2 regions of the Comamonas sp. Y33R10-2 genome follow, and region 2 is predicted to be linked to the other one. Evidence: riboswitches for the same ligand, from Rfam matches in the RefSeq annotation. Region 2 holds a riboswitch; the other holds the start of a gene.
The links. Region 2 has a riboswitch for cobalamin ahead of KUF54_RS02665 (TonB-dependent receptor domain-containing protein). Riboswitches for the same ligand answer to the same signal wherever they lie in the genome.
Positions count from the first base shown of each region.

Region 1 (8,996 bases), 530 kb from region 2:
GATTGAGCAACTACTGGCAGCGCAGCGGCCAGCAACCAACTTGCCAGCCCACAAGTAGCCAAGCGTTTGATCATTGACTTCATGCTTGCGGCCCCTTCAGCGCTAGGGGCAGTCCCGCGCACATCAGCGTGGCGCTTTCGCAATGCGCTGCGACTTGCTGGTTGAGCACGCCCAGCGCATCCACAAAGGCGCGCACCTCGCGGCCCATTGGAATCACACCCAGCCCAATCTCGTTGCCCACCAGAATAATGGGACCAGCCGCATCATCTATTGCTTTCAAAAACATAGCTAACTGTTTAGACCATTCATGGACTTGAGACTGATTTTCTTCATTTTTTTTAACATCAGCAGGCATTATCCAATTGGTCAGCCAAAGCGTCAGGCAGTCAATCACCAGCAAACGCTCGGGGCGGCTGTGGTTGTCTATCACCTGCGCTAAATCACGCGGCTCTTCAATGGTCTGCATGCCGGGCACGCGTTCAGCGCGGTCGCGCTGGTGGCGGGCAATGCGCTCGCTCATCTCGGCATCCCACGCTTGGCCAGTCGCCACCAGCACCGCCTGATGCGACGCGCCGCTTTGCAGCCACTGGCGCGCCAGCAGCTCCGCGCGGCGCGACTTGCCGCTTTTTTGACCGCCCACAATGAACTGGGTACGCGGCATGACGATGGAGGGAGTGTTTGCAACGTTCATGATGAAAACCAAAAAATCAGGCCTGAATTGTTGCGCCAAAAAGCCGGGCAATGGCGAAAGGATTGGAAGGAAACCAGGCATGAAAGTAGCTGGCCCGCACGCTGCCATGCTCATACAGTGCCTCGCCCCGGTCAGGCTGCACCGCCGCGCCCGGTCGGCTGCTGCGCGTGAGCACAGGCATGCTCGTTTCAAGCCTTGTGTAGTGAAAAGTGTGGCCGCGCAGCAAGCCAGTATCGAGCACCAGTTGCTGCATACCCAGCCCACCCAGCCGGTTTTGCATGATGACCTGCCCGGGCAGCAGTCCCCACATGGCTTGAATGCGGCCGTCCAGCCCCGTCACGCCGTCGCACAGCGCTAGCATGCCGCCGCACTCCGCCCAGACGGGTTTGCCTTGGGCCACATGCTCAGCCATAGCCGCGCGCAGTGCCTGATTGGCGTGCAGCGCCTGTGCATGCAACTCTGGGTAGCCACCCGGCAGCCACAGCGCATCGCAAGGCGGCAGAACATCACCCGCCAGCGGCGAGAAAAAGCACAATTCGGCCCCCATGGCACGCAGGCAGTCCAGATTGGCGGGGTAGATAAACGAGAAAGCTGCATCCCGTGCAATAGCGATACGGCGACCGGCCAGCCAAGACTGAAGCTTGGGTTGATCGATGGAAGAATTCGTTGAAGTGGCTGGCGGTGCAAAGTCCACGCACCAGTCTTGCCAGCTGGGCTCGTCCGCTTGGGCGCCATCTTCTGCACTCCACAAGCGCTGACCCAACGGTGTCTTCTCCAGTGCATCCGCAGCAGCATCGAGTCGCTGCATGGCATCGCTCAGTTCATGGGTCGCAATCAAGCCCAGATGCCGCTCGGGCAGCAGCGCAGCAGTTCTCGCCTTGGGTCCGTTGTCACCCAGTTGCACACCGGGCATGGCGCCCAGCCAAAGCGACTGCTCACGCAAGCCTTGCTTGAGCAAGTCGGCATGGTGGGCCGTGGCCACACGGTTGGCCAGCATGCCCGCCCAGCGCAAGCCGCTTTGGTAATGTTGCAAGCCATAGGCCAGCGCCCCAAACGTGCCCGCCATGGCTGATGCATCGACCACCGCCAGCACAGGCAGGCCCAGCAGTTGCGCCAGATCAGCCGCGCTAAGGTTGCCGTCAAACAGGCCCATCACGCCTTCGACCAAAATGATGTCGGCCTCCTGGGCCGCCTCATGCAGGCGCTGGCGTATATCGGCCTCGCCGCTCATCCACAAATCCACCGAATGCACGGGCGCACCACTGGCCAGCTCATGCCAGTACGGGTCCAGAAAATCTGGCCCGCACTTGAACACACGCACCTTGCGGCCCTGACGTGCGTGCAGCCGCGCAAGCGCCGCCGTCACAGTCGTCTTGCCCTGACCAGAAGCCGGAGCGCTGATCAGAATGGCGGGGCAGCGCGTGGTTTTTTCCGGCATTGCGATGGATGTCATGGCGGCCCCTTAGTTAGCTTCCCACTTCACGCCGATATAGCCGCTGCGGCCTTCGGTCGCGTAAGTGCGAGCCAGTTCATAGCGCTTGTCAGCCAGATTGTTGACGCGAGCCACCAGACTCCAGTCGCGGCTCAGCTGCTTTTGCGCGCTCAGGTTCCATAGCGTGTAGCCGCCCAGCACATTTTTGTTGGCTGCATCGTCAAAGCGTTTGCCTGCTGTCTGCATTTCAGCGCCCAGCTTCCAGCCGGCGACCTTGGTGTCGGCAGACAGGCTGGCATAGCGCTTGGAGCGGCGGCCCAGTTGCAAGTCCTTATCCGTATCACGCGGATTTTGGAAATCCACCGAGCCTTGCAGGTTCACCTCTCCCACTCGGGTGGTCGCAGCAAAGGTAATGCCTTCGTAACGTGCATTGGCCACGTTGGCATAGCACCCGCCATAGGCGCCGGTATTGCCAGGGCAGGCACCTGTCTTGCCCACATAGTTGATGAGGTTGGAAAGGTTGTTGCGATAAACCGTGGCCGAGAAGCTGTCGCTACCCTTGCCCCACTTCAGGCCCAGCTCCACATTGCGGCCTTTTTCAGGCACCAGTGATGCATCGCCATACTGGCTAAAGCGCTGGTACAGCGTGGGCGCACGGAAAGATGTGCCTGCCGATGCCGTAGCACGCCAATTGGGAATGAACTCGTAGCCATAGGCTGCGCTGCCTGTGGTGTGGCCACCAAATTCGCTATCGCGGTCATGGCGGGCATTGAGCTGCAACGTGTGCTTGCCCAAATTCAGGCCGTAACCCAGTGCCAATGCATTTTGTGAACGCTCGCGGCTGCCAATATCCAGACCGCTGTTGACCAGCTTGTCTTCACGGCGCTCCAGCGCAGCTGTCACAGTCTGTGCGCCCAGCTTCCATTCGTTTTGGAACAGATAGCTTTGCAGGCGCGTATCGGTTTCATAAACGCTGGGCTTGGTCTGATAAAAGTCACGCGACTGCGTGTACTGCAGGCGTGTGCTGTAAACATCACTCCATTTAGCCTGCCAGTTCAGCCCCACGGCGCTCATCTTGTAGATGCTGCGGTCATCGGCCTTGCTGGTGTCGTAGCCCGAATTCATATAGCTGGTCAGCGCCGTTGCTTCTACACGCTGATTGGCCGAAAGCTGATAGCCAATGCGGCCGTTAAAGGCGTTGCTGCGATAGCCATCTGCATCAGGATTGGCGCCTGCAGAAGTTTTCGAATTAAAGCCATTGCTGCTGGCATGCGAAACGCCGAGGCTGTAATCCCAGCCCGCTGCGCCGCCGCTGACACCTGCTTGTGCCTTCACCGTGCCGCGACTGCCCCAGCCCAGACCCACATAAGGCTTGGCCTTGCCTTCGCCCTTCTTGGTGAAAATCTGAACCACACCGCCAATTGCGTCAGAGCCATAGACGGCAGCAGCCGGGCCACGCAGCACTTCAATGCGGTCAATGGACTCAAGCGGAATGTCTTGCCACGAAGCACCGCCAGTGGATTGAGAGTCGAGGCGCACACCATCCAGATAAACAGCGGTAAAGCGCGTATCAGCTCCGCGCAGATAAACGCTGGTTGACGAACCAGCACCGCCATTGCGCACCATCTGAATGCCAGGCAAGCGAGAAAGCACATCAGCCACACCGGCTGCGCCAGCGGATTCAATGGTTTCGCGGTCCACGATAGACATATCGGCCACCAGGTCCGATAAAGGTTGCTCTATGCGGTTAGCCGTGACCACCGTCTCCTTCATGCTCACGGTATCAGCCAGCGCAACTTGCTGCGCCTGTGCAGCAGATGCCATGACCAGCAGCGATGCCAGCAAAGTGGGACGAAGAACAAACGTGGCGCGTACGCGCGATGACGCCTGTGCAGCGCACAGGGTCGAATATTGCGAACTCATGGAAAGCAGTCTAGAAAGACGCTCATGCCAGCCTACCCGCCGACAATGAGCAAACATGCCTGCACACAATGCAGGCACACCGTCGTTGGCCGGTATCCGGGCTAGGCGAATCTTCCTTTTGCCAGTCTTCCCAGCGCATAAGCGCCAGTGACTTTGATGGAAAAGGCGGAATGCATAAACATTCCATTCGCCGACCGTTGCGGGGGCAGCGCAGGCACGGTGCGCCAGTGTTTCTGGCCAGCACCTCCCTGCTTCCCGTTGAACTGAGGCCACAGAAAAGCAGCATCGAGCACCAACATTAACTATTGTAATGACCGCTGAACCACTTAAATCCTTCAGTGGAACGAGTTATGTGACGATTGTTTACGTTACAAACCTCGCTAAGGCAGACATAACCTCAGCTTCGCGCTACGATTTTGAGAGGGATTTTGAATGTTCCTGATTACAGCATTCAAGTTGCGTTTTGCCATTGCGCAAACTCATCAATTTGCTCGCACATTAATGCACATCTAAAGACTGCAAGACCTACAATGGCAGTGTCTATGACCACCCAGCCTTCTCTTGATCTCATTGCCGAGCGCGTAGAGCGTCTGCTGGTGCGCCACGAAGAATTGCAGCGCACCAACAATTTGCTCACCGATCAGGTCTTAGCTCTCACGCAAGAGCGCGATTTGCTGCGCCTGCGCCTGCAAGCCGCACGCGCACGCGTTGATGCTTTGATCGAGCGCCTGCCCGCCAACCAGGGAGAGTGACCTCTAGTCACCCCCATTACCAGACCCGCCCCTGACGCCCATGAAGCAGATCGATGTGCAAATCATGCAGCAAAGCTACTTGCTGACCTGTCCCGATGGCCAAGAAGAGCGAGTGCAAGAGGCGGCTCGTCGAGTTGATGACGCCATGACACGCATCCGCGACAGCGGCAAAGTTCGCTCCCGTGATCGCGTGGCGGTCTTGGCGGCGTTGAACATGGCTTTTGACGTACTCGACCGCGATGCCCAGCAGGCTCTCATGGCCAATGTGCATTCGGAGATGCAGTCCATGGACCAAGAGCAAGCCTCGGCTCCTGAAGTGAGCGAAGCTGCTCAGGCCGAGTTGCAGCGCCAGCAGATGCTTGCAGAGCAACTGCTACTCAGGCTCGATCAAGCGCTTGAAACTGACGAAAAACTACTCTGATCAGTTCAAGGTTTGCAAAGTCTGAAACAAAGCTGTCATGACATCTATATGGGAATCAATAGCCGTTAAAATAAGCCTGTCTGCAAATCTGCCGGTTTTTATATTTCCTTGAACCAATGCTCAACGAGCACGGGCTTGGTACATCACCTATTGAGCGTGATCGTCTCGCGTCAGATGAACCCAACGATAGGTTGCCCTTGCCCACCTGAACCCCCGGTTCAGGATGAGGAATCGGTGGCGTTTGCAGACACCTGATATTTCAGGCAGTTGTTGATCAAAACAGCTGCCAACCCCATAAGACAGGCCCGCTCCATGCGGGCCTTTTCTTTTCAGCTTTTCAATGGTTACCCAGCCAAGCCACGCTATTGAGAAAGAGTCGAACTAGCTCGGTCTGCCTGCGCACACCTGTTTTGGAAAAGATAGATCGTAAATGGGCACGCGCCGTGTTGGGCTTGATGCCAAGAGCTTCTGCAGCTTCTTCCAACGACATGCCATTGCTCAAATGCGTTGCAACAGCGGTTTCTGCGGGAGTTAAATGAAAGAGCTGTTGCGTCAACTTAACAGGCGGCTCAGCCTTGCCGGTTGTATCGCGCAAAAAGACAGCCACACTAGGGCGCTGCTTTCCTTCAGTCCATTCATCCGGTGAAATGCTTTGCACCACCACCCCCCAGTTCAGTTGTCCTGACTGGCGGGAGATGGACATACCTTCGGTCACGAAAACTCGCGACAACCTAGGGGAGAGCAAGGCATCCCTAATCAAACGCTGGAGTTTTCGATTGTCATTGGCATACACAGCTTCCAGCGTGCCATTACTCACTCTAATGCCGTCACCCACATTCAAAATAGATGTGGCAGCAGAATTAGATTCAATCATGCGCCCAGTTTGATCAAGGATGACGACTCCCATCATCAACTGCGCCGTGGCTCGCCCATAAAGCGAGATGACTTGACGGTCTCTATGCAAGTTCAGCTGCATATTCAGCACACGCTTGAGATGCGGTACCAGCAACCGCATCATGCTCAGCTCACGCGCCTCAAAAGCCCCATCCTTCTTTGATCGAGTAATGCGCAGACCATAGGCACAGCCATTACTCGTCTCCACATCCACAGCCAGAATGTGTTCAATATCAATGTCTTTACACCAGTCAGTGTAGTAACGGCAGGCCTTCCACTCAGATGCGGTCATCACATCCAGCAGGGTAAGAACTTTATCTTTAGGCGAACCCAGAAATGGGCTCCATTGCGCATACGGGTCGTGTGAAATCACATTGACACGCCCGCCTGCAGCAGAAATCACCCAACCTACATTGTCTCCATGAGGATCACGAACAATAAGCGAGGCGTAGTTGCCTACCGCACTTGAGCGCAACAGCTCAAGAAAAGCTTTCCAGCTTTCTGGCTCGGACGCAGCCTCGTACAGCGCGGCAATCAGATCGCTGATTAATTCAGTCTCAGTGGCAAAAGCTGCACTCCGTGAAGGAGGCGCAGTCACTTCAGAGCCTCTAGGCAGAGCAAATCCTGTACTTGCCCCTTGGCTAGAAGTAAGACAGTTGTAGAAATCGAATGTGACGTAATCGCTCTTGGGCATTTGATATCTCAATAAATTCGGCCCATCAAGCACCGCGCACTTGCTTAACTCTGTGAGCCATTTTCATTGATGCGTATTGACTCAACACCGTGCGCCAAGGAGTCTGCCCATGGATAGATAGGCATTTTGCTTACCCTATGCAAAGTAAGCATCGTCGAATCAGACGATAGATGAGCTATCAAAAATGCGAACTGATTTACCTACTGCAAGCCTGGTGTCTGCAGATAGCTCCCATCGTTATCCGGTAGGAAAGAAGCCCCGTTAGCACTTTCTTTAGCGAAACCTTGGCTCAGTCTCAACCTGAACTGCTCGGCAGGCACGGCCGGAGAGCACAAGTAACCCTGAAAGTAATCACCCTGCAACTGCGCAATTGCATCACACTGCGCTTGCGTTTCGACACCCTCAGCGACCAATTCAACACCCAGAGCACGACCCATGCTGATGATGGCTCCCACAATGGCCTTGTCTCCAGCATCGTGTGGGAGGCCACGCACAAAGCTCTGGTCAATCTTGATTTTGGAAATGGGCAGCTTCTTGAGATAGGCCAGACTTGAATATCCGGTGCCGAAGTCATCAATCACAAGACCTACGCCTAGCTGCGCAATCTGATGCACGCGCAATGCCATTTCATGCGCGTCTTGCAGCAAGATGGTCTCAGTCAACTCCATCTCCAACCACTGGGCGGGCAAGCCGCTACTTGCAAGTACGCTGATCAAGCGGTCTACAAAATCCGGTTGCCTGAACTCCAGCGCCGAAACATTCACAGAGACCTTCACAGGTGAGCCCATAGCCAGCCAATGCGCAGCCTCTTTCACGGATTGCTCCAGCACCCAAGCATCTAAAGCCACCACATAACCAGACTCTTCAGCCAGAGGAATAAAGACTGCTGGGGAAATCACTCCAAGCTCTGGATCTGTCCAGCGCAGCAGGGCCTCGGCAGCCACAATGCGACCAGAACTGATGTGCACCTGTGGCTGAAAGTGCACCGCCATGTGCCCTTTATCTAACGCTTGGCGCATGGCATGTTCGAGCTTCATGCGCGAGAGCAATCCAGCACTCATTTGCGGCTGATAAAAGCTGAAGTTACCGCGGCCACGCTCTTTGACGCGATACATCGCAATATCGGCCTGGCGAATCAGCTCATCCAGCGTCAATCCATCTGCAGGGAACTGGGCTGCACCAATGCTGCATTGGACTGTGAAGCCTAGGCCATCGAGCATGAAGGGCTGACGCATCTCTTCCAAAATGCGATCCGCGACCGCTGCAGCTCCATCACCCGTGCAGTCATGCAAATAAAGCACAAATTCATCACCACCTTGACGGCACAACATGTCCGTAGTGCGCAGCAAGCCAGAGAGCTTTTGGGCAACTTGTTTGAGCACACGATCTCCAAAATCATGTCCCAAAGAGTCGTTAATGATTTTGAAACGGTCTAAGTCCAGAAACAAAATACTGAAAGGCTGCTGAGTAAAGCGAGCAGCGGTGATGGCAGTCTGCACATGGCGATTTAAGCTCAGACGATTGGGCAGCCCCGTCAGCGCATCGTTATAAGCCAGCTGCTCGATCTGCTTTTGAGCGCTGTGCTGTATGGTCATGTCTCGCATAAAGCCAATGCTTTGCACCAAGCGGCCATAGCCATCGCGCAAAGCGACCCACGACAGCCAAACGGCACACCGCTGGCCGTCACCTTGCTCAAGCCACAGGTTGCCTTCCCAAAAGCTACCCACATCCCAGCGCGCGGATGCCAGCTCCAGCAAGTCAGCAACCGGGCCGGAATCGGACTCAAACAAGTTCCAAGCCGCAAGGCCTAGAACCGGTTTTCCTCGCAACAAGTCGCCCCCTGCCGGGTTAACTTGCACAATAACGCCGCGATCATCGGCAATAAAAATGCCATCCATGCTGGATTCAAACACTCGCGCGGCCAAGCGCAGCTCGGCGGCGGAGCGTGACTCCACCGTAATATCTCTGTACGAGCAAATACGCCCTATCGCCACGCCCCTGCTCAGCTGAGGGACAGATCGACGCTCAAGCACCCGTCCGCCGTAAAGCATCAGGACTTCAGAGGTTTCAGGTGCTGACAAGTCTGCTGCTTCTTGCAGCAAAGTGAACTGACTTTCACTGCTGTGCGTCTGCGCCCGCATATGCTCAAAAATGGCACGGTCATCTCTTTGCACCAACAGCGACTCAGG
Region 1 covers NZ_CP079925.1:1,132,090-1,141,085, reverse strand. Annotated here, with positions in the region: gene KUF54_RS05160 (ABC transporter substrate-binding protein) at 1-83, opposite strand, end outside; gene KUF54_RS05155 (bifunctional adenosylcobinamide kinase/adenosylcobinamide-phosphate guanylyltransferase) at 80-661, opposite strand; gene KUF54_RS05150 (cobyrinate a,c-diamide synthase) at 708-2,144, opposite strand; gene KUF54_RS05145 (TonB-dependent receptor domain-containing protein) at 2,154-4,046, opposite strand; cobalamin riboswitch at 4,116-4,358, opposite strand; gene KUF54_RS05140 (DUF904 domain-containing protein) at 4,589-4,798, shown strand; gene KUF54_RS05135 (cell division protein ZapA) at 4,839-5,219, shown strand; gene KUF54_RS05130 (helix-turn-helix transcriptional regulator) at 5,557-6,807, opposite strand; gene KUF54_RS05125 (EAL domain-containing protein) at 7,008-8,996, opposite strand, start outside.
Region 1: it holds a riboswitch for cobalamin, as region 2 does, so the genes downstream of both, KUF54_RS05145 (TonB-dependent receptor domain-containing protein) here and KUF54_RS02665 (TonB-dependent receptor domain-containing protein) in region 2, are expected to answer to the same signal.

Region 2 (8,996 bases):
TGCCTTCGGTCAGGCGCTGGAGTCCGATACCACCAAGGTCATTAACGCCAAGGGCGGTAAGGTGTTGGGCTCGGTCAAGCACCCGCTCAACGCGTCTGACTTCTCGTCCTTCCTGTTGCAAGCACAAAGCTCTAAGGCCCACATTTTGGGTCTGGCGAATGCGGGTGGCGATACCATCAACGCCATCAAGGCGGCCAAGGAATTTGGTATCAGCAAGACCATGAAGACCGCCGGTCTGCTGGTCTTTCTGACCGATATCCATAGCCTGGGTTTGAAGAACACCGAAGGCCTGCTGCATACCACCAGTTGGTACTGGGACATGAACGAGGAATCGCGCAAATTCGCCAACAAGTTCTTTGCCAAGACAAAGCGCATGCCCACCGATGTGCAGGCCGCTGACTACTCGGCCGTCATGAACTATCTGAAGGCCGTTGAAGCCGTCAAGACCACCAATGCTGACAAGGTGATGGCTCACCTGAAAAGCACGCCTATCAACGACTTCTACGCCAAGGGCGTGATTCGTCCGGATGGCACGTTTGCGCACGACATGTACCTGGTCGAAGCCAAGAAGCCCAGCGAGTCGACCAAGCCTTGGGACTACCTCAAGGTCTTGAGCAAGCTGCCAGCAGATACGGTCTGGACTACCAAGGCAGAGACCAAGTGCGCGCTCTGGAAGTAATTGCGAAAGTAGTCGCTAAAGTGATTACGAGCTTGGATTGATGCACCCCTAACTCCCACCAGCGTATCTCTCATGGACTTCTTTGGCGTTTCATTGCCCGGCCTGATGAGCCAGCTCCTTTTGGGGCTGGTCAACGGTTCGTTCTACGCAATTCTGAGTCTGGGTTTGGCCGTCATTTTCGGCCTGCTCAATGTCATCAACTTTGCGCATGGCGCGCTGTTCATGCTGGGTGCCATGTGCACCTGGATGGCCATGAGTTATTTCGGCATTAACTACTGGGTGATGCTGATTTTGTCGCCCGTGTTGGTGGGCATTTTGGGTGTGCTGATAGAGCGCTTTTTACTGCGCTGGATTTACAAGCTTGATCACCTTTATGGCCTGCTGCTCACACTGGGTCTGTCGCTGCTGATCGAAGGCGTGTTTCGCTCCGTCTACGGCGTTTCAGGCTTGGGCTATGACACGCCTGAGTTGCTCGAAGGTGCCACCAATCTGGGCTTCATGATCTTGCCTAATTACCGCGCTTGGGTGGTCTTGGTTTCTATCGTGGTCTGCCTTGCGACTTGGTTTGTCATCGAGAAAACGCGCCTTGGTGCTTACCTGCGCGCTGGTACCGAGAACCCTCGATTGGTTGAAGCTTTCGGCATCAACGTGCCTGTCATGATCACGCTGACCTATGCCTTTGGTGCCGCACTGGCCGCCTTTGCGGGCGTGCTGGCCGCGCCGGTCTATCAGGTCACGCCGCTAATGGGGCAGAACCTCATTATTGTGGTGTTTGCCGTGGTGGTGATTGGCGGCATGGGCTCCATCATGGGCTCGATTTTGACGGGGTTGGGGTTGGGAGTTATTGAAGGGCTGACTAAGGTTTTCTGGCCCGAAGCATCATCCACTGTCGTGTTCTTCATCATGGTTATTGTTTTGCTGATTCGCCCCGCTGGCCTGTTCGGTAAAGAAAAATAAGAGGGGCACGACATGAAACCAAAGACGTTTGTTCAACGCATTGCCCCTGTGGGTTACGGCCTGTTGTTACTGGGCCTGATAGCTGCGCCTTTTTTGGGTGCCTACCCTGTGTTTGTGATGAAGCTCATGTGCTTTGCACTGTTTGCTTCGGCCTTTAACCTGCTGCTGGGCTATACGGGCTTGCTGTCCTTTGGGCACGCTGCTTTTTTGGGCGGCGCAGCTTATGTTGCGGGCTACAGCATCAAAGCTTGGGGATTTACGCCAGAAATTGGCATGCTGCTGGGTACCTTGATTGGTGGCTTGCTGGGTCTGCTCGCAGGTTGGCTGGCTATTCGCCGTCAAGGCATTTATTTTTCTATGATCACGCTGGCGCTGGCGCAGATGCTGTTTTTTGTGGCCCTGCAAGCTAAGTTCACTGGAGGTGAAGATGGTCTGCAAGGCGTGCCACGCGGCAAGCTGTTTGGCATGATCGATTTGAGCAACGACCTGACCATGTACTACGTCACACTGATCGTGGTGACGCTGGCCTTTTTGCTCATTGTGCGTACCATTCATTCGCCTTTCGGTCAGGTGCTTAAAGCCATCAAAGAAAACGAGCCACGCGCTATCTCGCTGGGCTATGACGTCAACCGTTTCAAACTGCTGGCCTTTGTGATTTCTGCGGCGCTTACCGGTCTGGCTGGCTCACTCAAGACGCTGGTGCTGGGCTTTGCTACTTTGTCTGATGTGCACTGGACCACTTCGGGTCATGTTATTTTGATGACATTGATGGGTGGTCTGGGCACGCTTTCCGGCCCGCTGCTGGGTTCCGCGGTGGTTGTGGCGCTGGAAAACAAGATCGGCGACCTTGGCAGCTTCCTCGCTCGCACCACGGGTGTGGAATGGTTTGGCACTTTGGGTGAGTCCGTCACCATCGTCACTGGCTTGATCTTTGTGCTGTGCGTGCTCATGTTCCGCAAGGGCATCATGGGTGAGCTAATTTCCTTGCTGGAAAAGAAAAAGTAGGCAACCCCTGAGCGGCTTTGCTTGCGACCACCAGAGGTGGTCTTTCTGCAGACCGTCCAAGCCTGCGCAGGCAGGCTCGGAGCTGCGGCCTTCAGCCCCTTCTCTCGCTACGTGGGAAGGGGACAACAGCATCGCTGCGGGGCGGCCCTTGTTTGCTGTCTCTTGCTTGGCGTGTGACGGCATCCAGCGCTATAGCTTCATCGCTTCAACATAGCCCGTCATTTCAAGATAGCCTCGGCCCACCGGGCTGCTGCGGCCATCTGCATTGATGCGGCGCAGCTCGCACAAACCTTCCCAGTAAACCGCACCGGTGCTGGCACGGCTGTCCAGTTCTTGGTCATCCACCAAAGCATGGACTTCAAAGCGCCCAGCGGGTGTTTGAATGCGCCATGCAACGGGGTAGCGGGCTTTGCTGTGTGGGCTTGTCCAGTAGCGCAGCGGCTCAAACTGCACTTGATCGGCGGCAAAGATTTGTGCGATTTGATTGGGTGCGCGAAATGAGCCGCCAGCCCAGAGGTGTGAACTGTCCGATCGGCGCAGATGAAAGGCCGTCAGCGCGCTGCCATCGCCCAAGTTCATGCCTATCCAGTCCCAGCCTTGCGCCTCTTTGTGCATGATGGCGGCGCTGCATTCATGGTCTAACCAAGCGCGGTTGTGTGGGCTGGCTTGCACTGGCAAGCGCTGCCCACCGGCGGTGATGGAGCCGCTGACTTTGAGCTGGGGTTGGCTGTAGTAATAACTGGCTTGTTCTTGCTGCGGACCTTTGCGCGAAAGTCCATTCATGCCTTGAAGCAGCAATGACTGGGTGCTATCAAATTCAAGATCTAGCGTGAAGTCTTTGGCCGCTAGTTTGGCACTGTAATGGCTTGCTTTTGTCGCATCAAAACCCGCCACCGCTTGGCGTTTGAGGAACCAGTCGTTGATGTAAACATGGGTGTCGCTTTCACTGGCGTCGGCCAGCTCCAAACCTGCACGCGCCATGCGTTGGTCGTGGTGCAATTTTTGCCCCTGTACATCGCAAAGTGCAGCGTGGGCAAAGATCAATTGCTTGGCTGCCAGCGGTGACTGAAGGCTTTGCGCAGAGGCAATGCGCGAGCGAAAAAAGGTCAGCTGAAAGCCCCAAGGTTTACCACCCGCCTGCAACTGCCCTGTTATGTACCACCACTCGGTTTGCAGATCAGGGTGGCTGCCAAAGTCACGCGGAAATTGCAGCGTTTTGATGGGTAGGGCCATGGCTGAAGGCGGTAGCGCCCAAGCGCTCATGCCCAGACCTGCAGCAGCCATCGCATGCAAAGAGAGCCTGCGTGAAATGCTGGCGTCGGCTGGTAAAGCATGAGGTGAAATCAGGGGCGGTTGGCGCATGCGCCATTGTTACCGCTTAGATCGCCCCGGGGTCTTTATTGATGTGATCTGTATCACCCAATATCAAGCTGCGGAACAATCACCATCCAAGCGACACCAAAACGATCCGTCACCATGCCAAAGCTGCGGGCAAAAAAGGTCTCACCCAGAGGCATCTGTACCTGACCGCCTTCACCGATGGCGGTAAAGATGCGGTGGGCCTCATTGTCGTTTGGCGCGGAGATGGAAAGGGCAAAGCCTTTGAAATCAGGCTTGCCACCATTCATGCCGTCTGAGGCCATGATCTGCGTCTCGCCAATCTGCATATTGGCATGCATGATTTTTTCCGGATCCATCTCGCCGGGGCCGCAGCCTTGCTGGGAGGAGGGCGCGGGCTGGGGCGGAGCATCCTTGTAACGCATCAGCGCCGTGACTTCCGCGCCGAGGGCAGCTTGATAAAACTCCAGAGCCTCTTCGCAGCGGCCATCAAAAAACAGATAGGACTGGACTTGCATACGAACTCCCCAGAGCTGAGTTAGAGCATTGATTGTGCGCTGCCCTTGTTTGCAGTGGTGTGAAAAACGCTGCTGCAATCGCAGGTATAGCCGCTAGCCCTTACCAGTCTTCTTTGACAGCGAGAACGGCATCAGCACTGGCCGCTTTTCGCCCAGCCAGCCACGCCGTAATAACGCCTGCAAGTACTACCGCAGCACACAGACTGAGCAGACGCACGGCGGGCAGGCGCAGCGCCATCGTCCAATGAAAGCTTTGTGGGTTGACCACGTGCACCAAAATCACCGCCACACCCAGCCCCAGCAGCGTGCCGGCAATGGCGCCCAGTGTGGTCCAAGCCAATCCTTCTGCGGCCACCACGCTCAGCACATTGCGGCGGGTGAGGCCTAGGTGTGCCAGCAATCCAAACTCTTTGCGCCGTGCCAACACTTGCGCGCTAAAGCTTGCGGCAATACCGAACAAACCGATGCCAATGGCCACGGCTTGCAGCCAGTAAGTCACGGCAAAGCTGCGGTCAAAGATGCGCAGCGATCTCTCGCGCAAAGATGTGCTGCTGACAAACTCCAGCGCTGGCGCTGCTTGCCCCGGAGTGGTGATCGCTTGCTCGATGGCGGTTTGCAAGCCGGTTTGTAAATTGGTTGATGCGAGTGTGCTGCTGGGTGTGGGCCAGACGGCTAGTTCGCTGATCTGCGCTGCATTGCCTGTATCGCCTGAACCTTCCATTAGCGCCAGATAGTCCTGCCAGTCCAGCGCCACAGCACCGAACTGGCGAACATAGTCGCGCCAGATAGATGCTATGTAAAAAGTAGCTATAGGTCCTTTTTCTGCCTTGACTTGATGGCTAAAAGCCTTTGAAAGCAGTGGCCACTCATCACCGATTTTCAAGTCATAAAGCTGGGCCACAGCCTCGCTGATATGAACCGGTGTGCCGCTGCTGGGCGCAGTTATTGGCCCTTTAATCATTGGCCCTTCAATCCAAGGCAGTTGCATGGGGCGCTGTCCCGCTGAATCTTCTTTCAAAGGACGCAGCAGCAGGCTAACAGCCGGGCGCTCAGGGCTTAGCACCAGTTGGCTGCTGCGCATGGGTAGGGCTCGCTCAACCCCCGGCAGCTGGCTGACGCGCAGCGCCGCGTCGGCAGGCAAAAGCGCTGCATCCACGCGGCTGGAGCCACCTGCAGCGCGCACATATAAGGGGGCGGGCAATACAGCATCCAGCCACTCCATCATGCTGGCGCGAAAGCTGGTGACCATGACGGTCAGTGCCACGGCCAGACTCAGGCTGGCCACCACACCGCCTACGGCCACGGTGGTTGCGTGGCGCATGCGGCGCGCACGCTCAAACGCCAGCATGGCCAGTGGCTGGCGTGACAGCTGGGCAGGAACCAGACCCAGCATCGCACCCAGCAGCCAAGGCAGCGCCGCCATACCTCCCAGCAGTAGCAAGCCCACGGCTAAGTAGGCGGCCAGCGGTATGCCTGCGATGGGCGGCATAAAGGCCAGCGCAACACTGCCGAGCAGTAGTAGCAAGGCGGGCCACAGGCGCGGCTCTTTTTCATGCGTGTGCCCCAAGCCTTTGAGCGTGGCTGAGGGCGGTAAATCCATAGCAGCACGTGCAGGCCACCATGCACCTGCCAGCGTGGCTGCAATGCCGAGCAGTCCAAACACCAGTGCGGCCACAGGGCTTAAGTTCAGCGCGGGCTGCACGCCCGCAAAAAAACCGCCCCCCAAATCGCCGCCCAGCACTTGCAGCGCCAGCCAGGCAAGGGCGCCGCCCAGTGCAATACCCGCGAAGCTGCCTAAAACGCCCAGCGCTAAAGCCTCTAGTAAAACCACAGCCATGCGCTGGTGTGGAGTGGCCCCCAAAACGGCGAGAAGCGCAAACTGCGGCGCACGCTGCGCGACGCTAAGCGCCAGTACGGAGAACACCAAAAACGCGCCAGTAAACAATGCCACCAGCGCCAGCACTGTAAGGTTGACGCGGTAGGCGCGAGACATCTCAGCCACGCGTTGCTGATCATCGCTGGGTTGCTGAATCAGCATCTGGCTTTGCCACGCGGAAAGAGCGTGTAGCTCAGTGGTGATCTGACTGCGGTCGCTGTGGTCCGTCAGCAGCAAATCAATGCGGTCTATGCGCTCAAACTGCTGCAGTTTTTGCTGAAGCGCAGCAATGTCCATCACTGCAATGGGAGCGCCTGTGGCGGCCACTGTGCCAGCAATGCGCAGCTGCTGAGGCTGGCCGTTAAGCAGCCATTGGATAGGGGTGTTAACAGCTTGCTCTGCGCTCAGGTTCAGCACCTGCAAGGCCGCTGAGTTGAGAAACACCGCATCGGGTGCAAACAGATCGAGCCGGTTGCCTCCTTCAAACAAACGCGGCATCAATGCGGGGGCAACGGGCGCAAGCTTTAGCGCATCGCTGCCCAACACGCGCAAGGGCGTGCCTTGGGTTGATCCTTGCGTGCTGCGTGCATTGGCATCGCCTGTGGCGGGACGGCTCTTGTTTGTAGGTAAAAGTACCGAAGTCTCCAACCAAGGCACGGCTGCAGCAACGCCTTGCAGCTTGGCCACTTGCGGGTAAAGCGACAGTGGCAGCCCTCCTTGCATGGTGTGCAACTGCAAGTCTGGCTGACCATTGACACTGCGCACCGCACGCGAGAATTCATCCAGCGCTGACTGGTTGATGACATGCACGGCAAAGCCCAGCGCCACGCCCAGCATGATGGCGATCAGCGCCGTGGCTGTGCGCCAAGGGTGCTGGCGCAGCTCTTGCCAAGAAAAGGTGCGAAGCAGATGAAGTAGAGGCACAACTTAGTCCAGATAGGCAAGCAAGATAGAGCCAGAGATCTAGGGCCTGTTTCCTTGCTGTCACAAAGTGATCTTCGATCAATTTTCAACAAACCCTAGAGCTGCGCGTGCAGGCTTTTATCAAAATCATTTTTTAGCGCAACCCTATATGATGTCGTCCTTTGGTGCTCGCGGCGTTGTTCTGACGCTGCAGTTAAACGGGAAACATGAAGGGCTGGCTTAGCGCCAATCCTCGCATGTACTGCCCCCGCAACAGTGAGTGCACAGGTTTAAAAAACCAGACTGTCTAAATCAGCCACTGAAGCGCATTGCGCTTTGGGAAGGCTAGGCAGTCAGTGCATCAGTCTGGATACCGGCCAAACATGTGCCAGAGTCTTTAGAGCCTCTAACACGACCCTTGATACCTCGTTGCTTCGCCTTGTCGTACTTTTGTACTGCCTGCGGCTTCGCGCCTCGTCTCAAACGCAAACCTTTGGTTTGCTGGCTTGTGTTAGCTGCTCTTAGGGACTCTGGATTGGTATGCATCTGGCGGGGACGCTAGTGCTAACTGTTCGAGATTTTTCATGCATAGCTCTCTTTCCCTAACGGCACAAGGCCTTCGTACGCCGGTGTCTGCTTTCGCGCTTATCTCTGCGCCAGCTCCTTTCTTCACTTCATCGCGCCTGACTTGGGTTGCTGCGGCGGCAATGTCTGTTTGCGCAGCCACTGCCTTTGCTCAAACAGAGCGGCGCATGGCTGAAACCGTGGTGACTGCCACGCGTTCTGCGGTGGCTGTTGATGACGCTTTGGCCGATGTGAGCGTGATCTCCGCAAAGCAAATTGAGGCGATGGCGCCGGCCCGTTCAGCTGCAGAGTTGCTGCAGCGTCTGGGCGGCGGCATACAGATGACTGGCAATGGCGGTCGTGGAGCTGCGCAAAGCGTGTTTCTGCGCGGCACGGCAAGCACACAGTCTTTGCTGCTCATTGATGGCGTGCGTTATGGCTCTGCCACCATGGCGGCTCCGGTTCTTGATAACTTGCCGTTGGAGATGATTGATCGCATCGAAGTGGTGAAGGGCCCAGCTTCTGCGATCTATGGCAGTGAAGCTATTGGCGGCGTTATTCAAATTTTCACCAAGCGCGGCAAGGATGCAGACAAGCCATTTCTGGGTAATGGGTCTGTGACCGCTGGAGAGAACGGCTACAAGGCAGCATCTGCCGGCATGCGTGGGGCACAGGGCGGTTTTGACTATCAGCTCAACGTCAATCGTCTGGTCGATCATGGGTTTTCTGGTACCAATGCCAAGGCGGGCCTCTACACCTACAACCCGGATCGCGATAGCTTTGCGCAAACCTCCGTGAACTTGGGCTTGGGCTACGCCTTGAGCCAAGATTGGCGCATCGACAGCAATTTTTTGCAGTCCGATGGTCGCATTCACACCGATTCGGGTCTGGGCTCCAACCCTTATGCCGAATTGAAGACGCGTGTGGCAAAACTCAAGCTCTCCGGTAAGGTGCAGCCCAACTGGACGACATCGGTGTCGGTAGGCCAGTCGCGCGATGAGCAAAAGAACTTCGGCTCGCCGTATGGCAATAGCTTCTTCAATACCACCCAGCTTGAATACAAGTGGGACAACGAGATAGCAACGCGACTGGGTACGGTGCTGGTTGGTGCTGAGCGACTGGAGCAAAAGGTGGATGTGTCCAGCGACTATGCAAT
Region 2 covers NZ_CP079925.1:606,198-615,193, forward strand. Annotated here, with positions in the region: gene KUF54_RS02635 (ABC transporter substrate-binding protein) at 1-679, shown strand, start outside; gene KUF54_RS02640 (branched-chain amino acid ABC transporter permease) at 752-1,636, shown strand; gene KUF54_RS02645 (branched-chain amino acid ABC transporter permease) at 1,649-2,641, shown strand; gene KUF54_RS02650 (lipocalin-like domain-containing protein) at 2,831-4,003, opposite strand; gene KUF54_RS02655 (VOC family protein) at 4,057-4,497, opposite strand; gene KUF54_RS02660 (FtsX-like permease family protein) at 4,598-7,297, opposite strand; cobalamin riboswitch at 7,443-7,673, shown strand; gene KUF54_RS02665 (TonB-dependent receptor domain-containing protein) at 7,861-8,996, shown strand, end outside.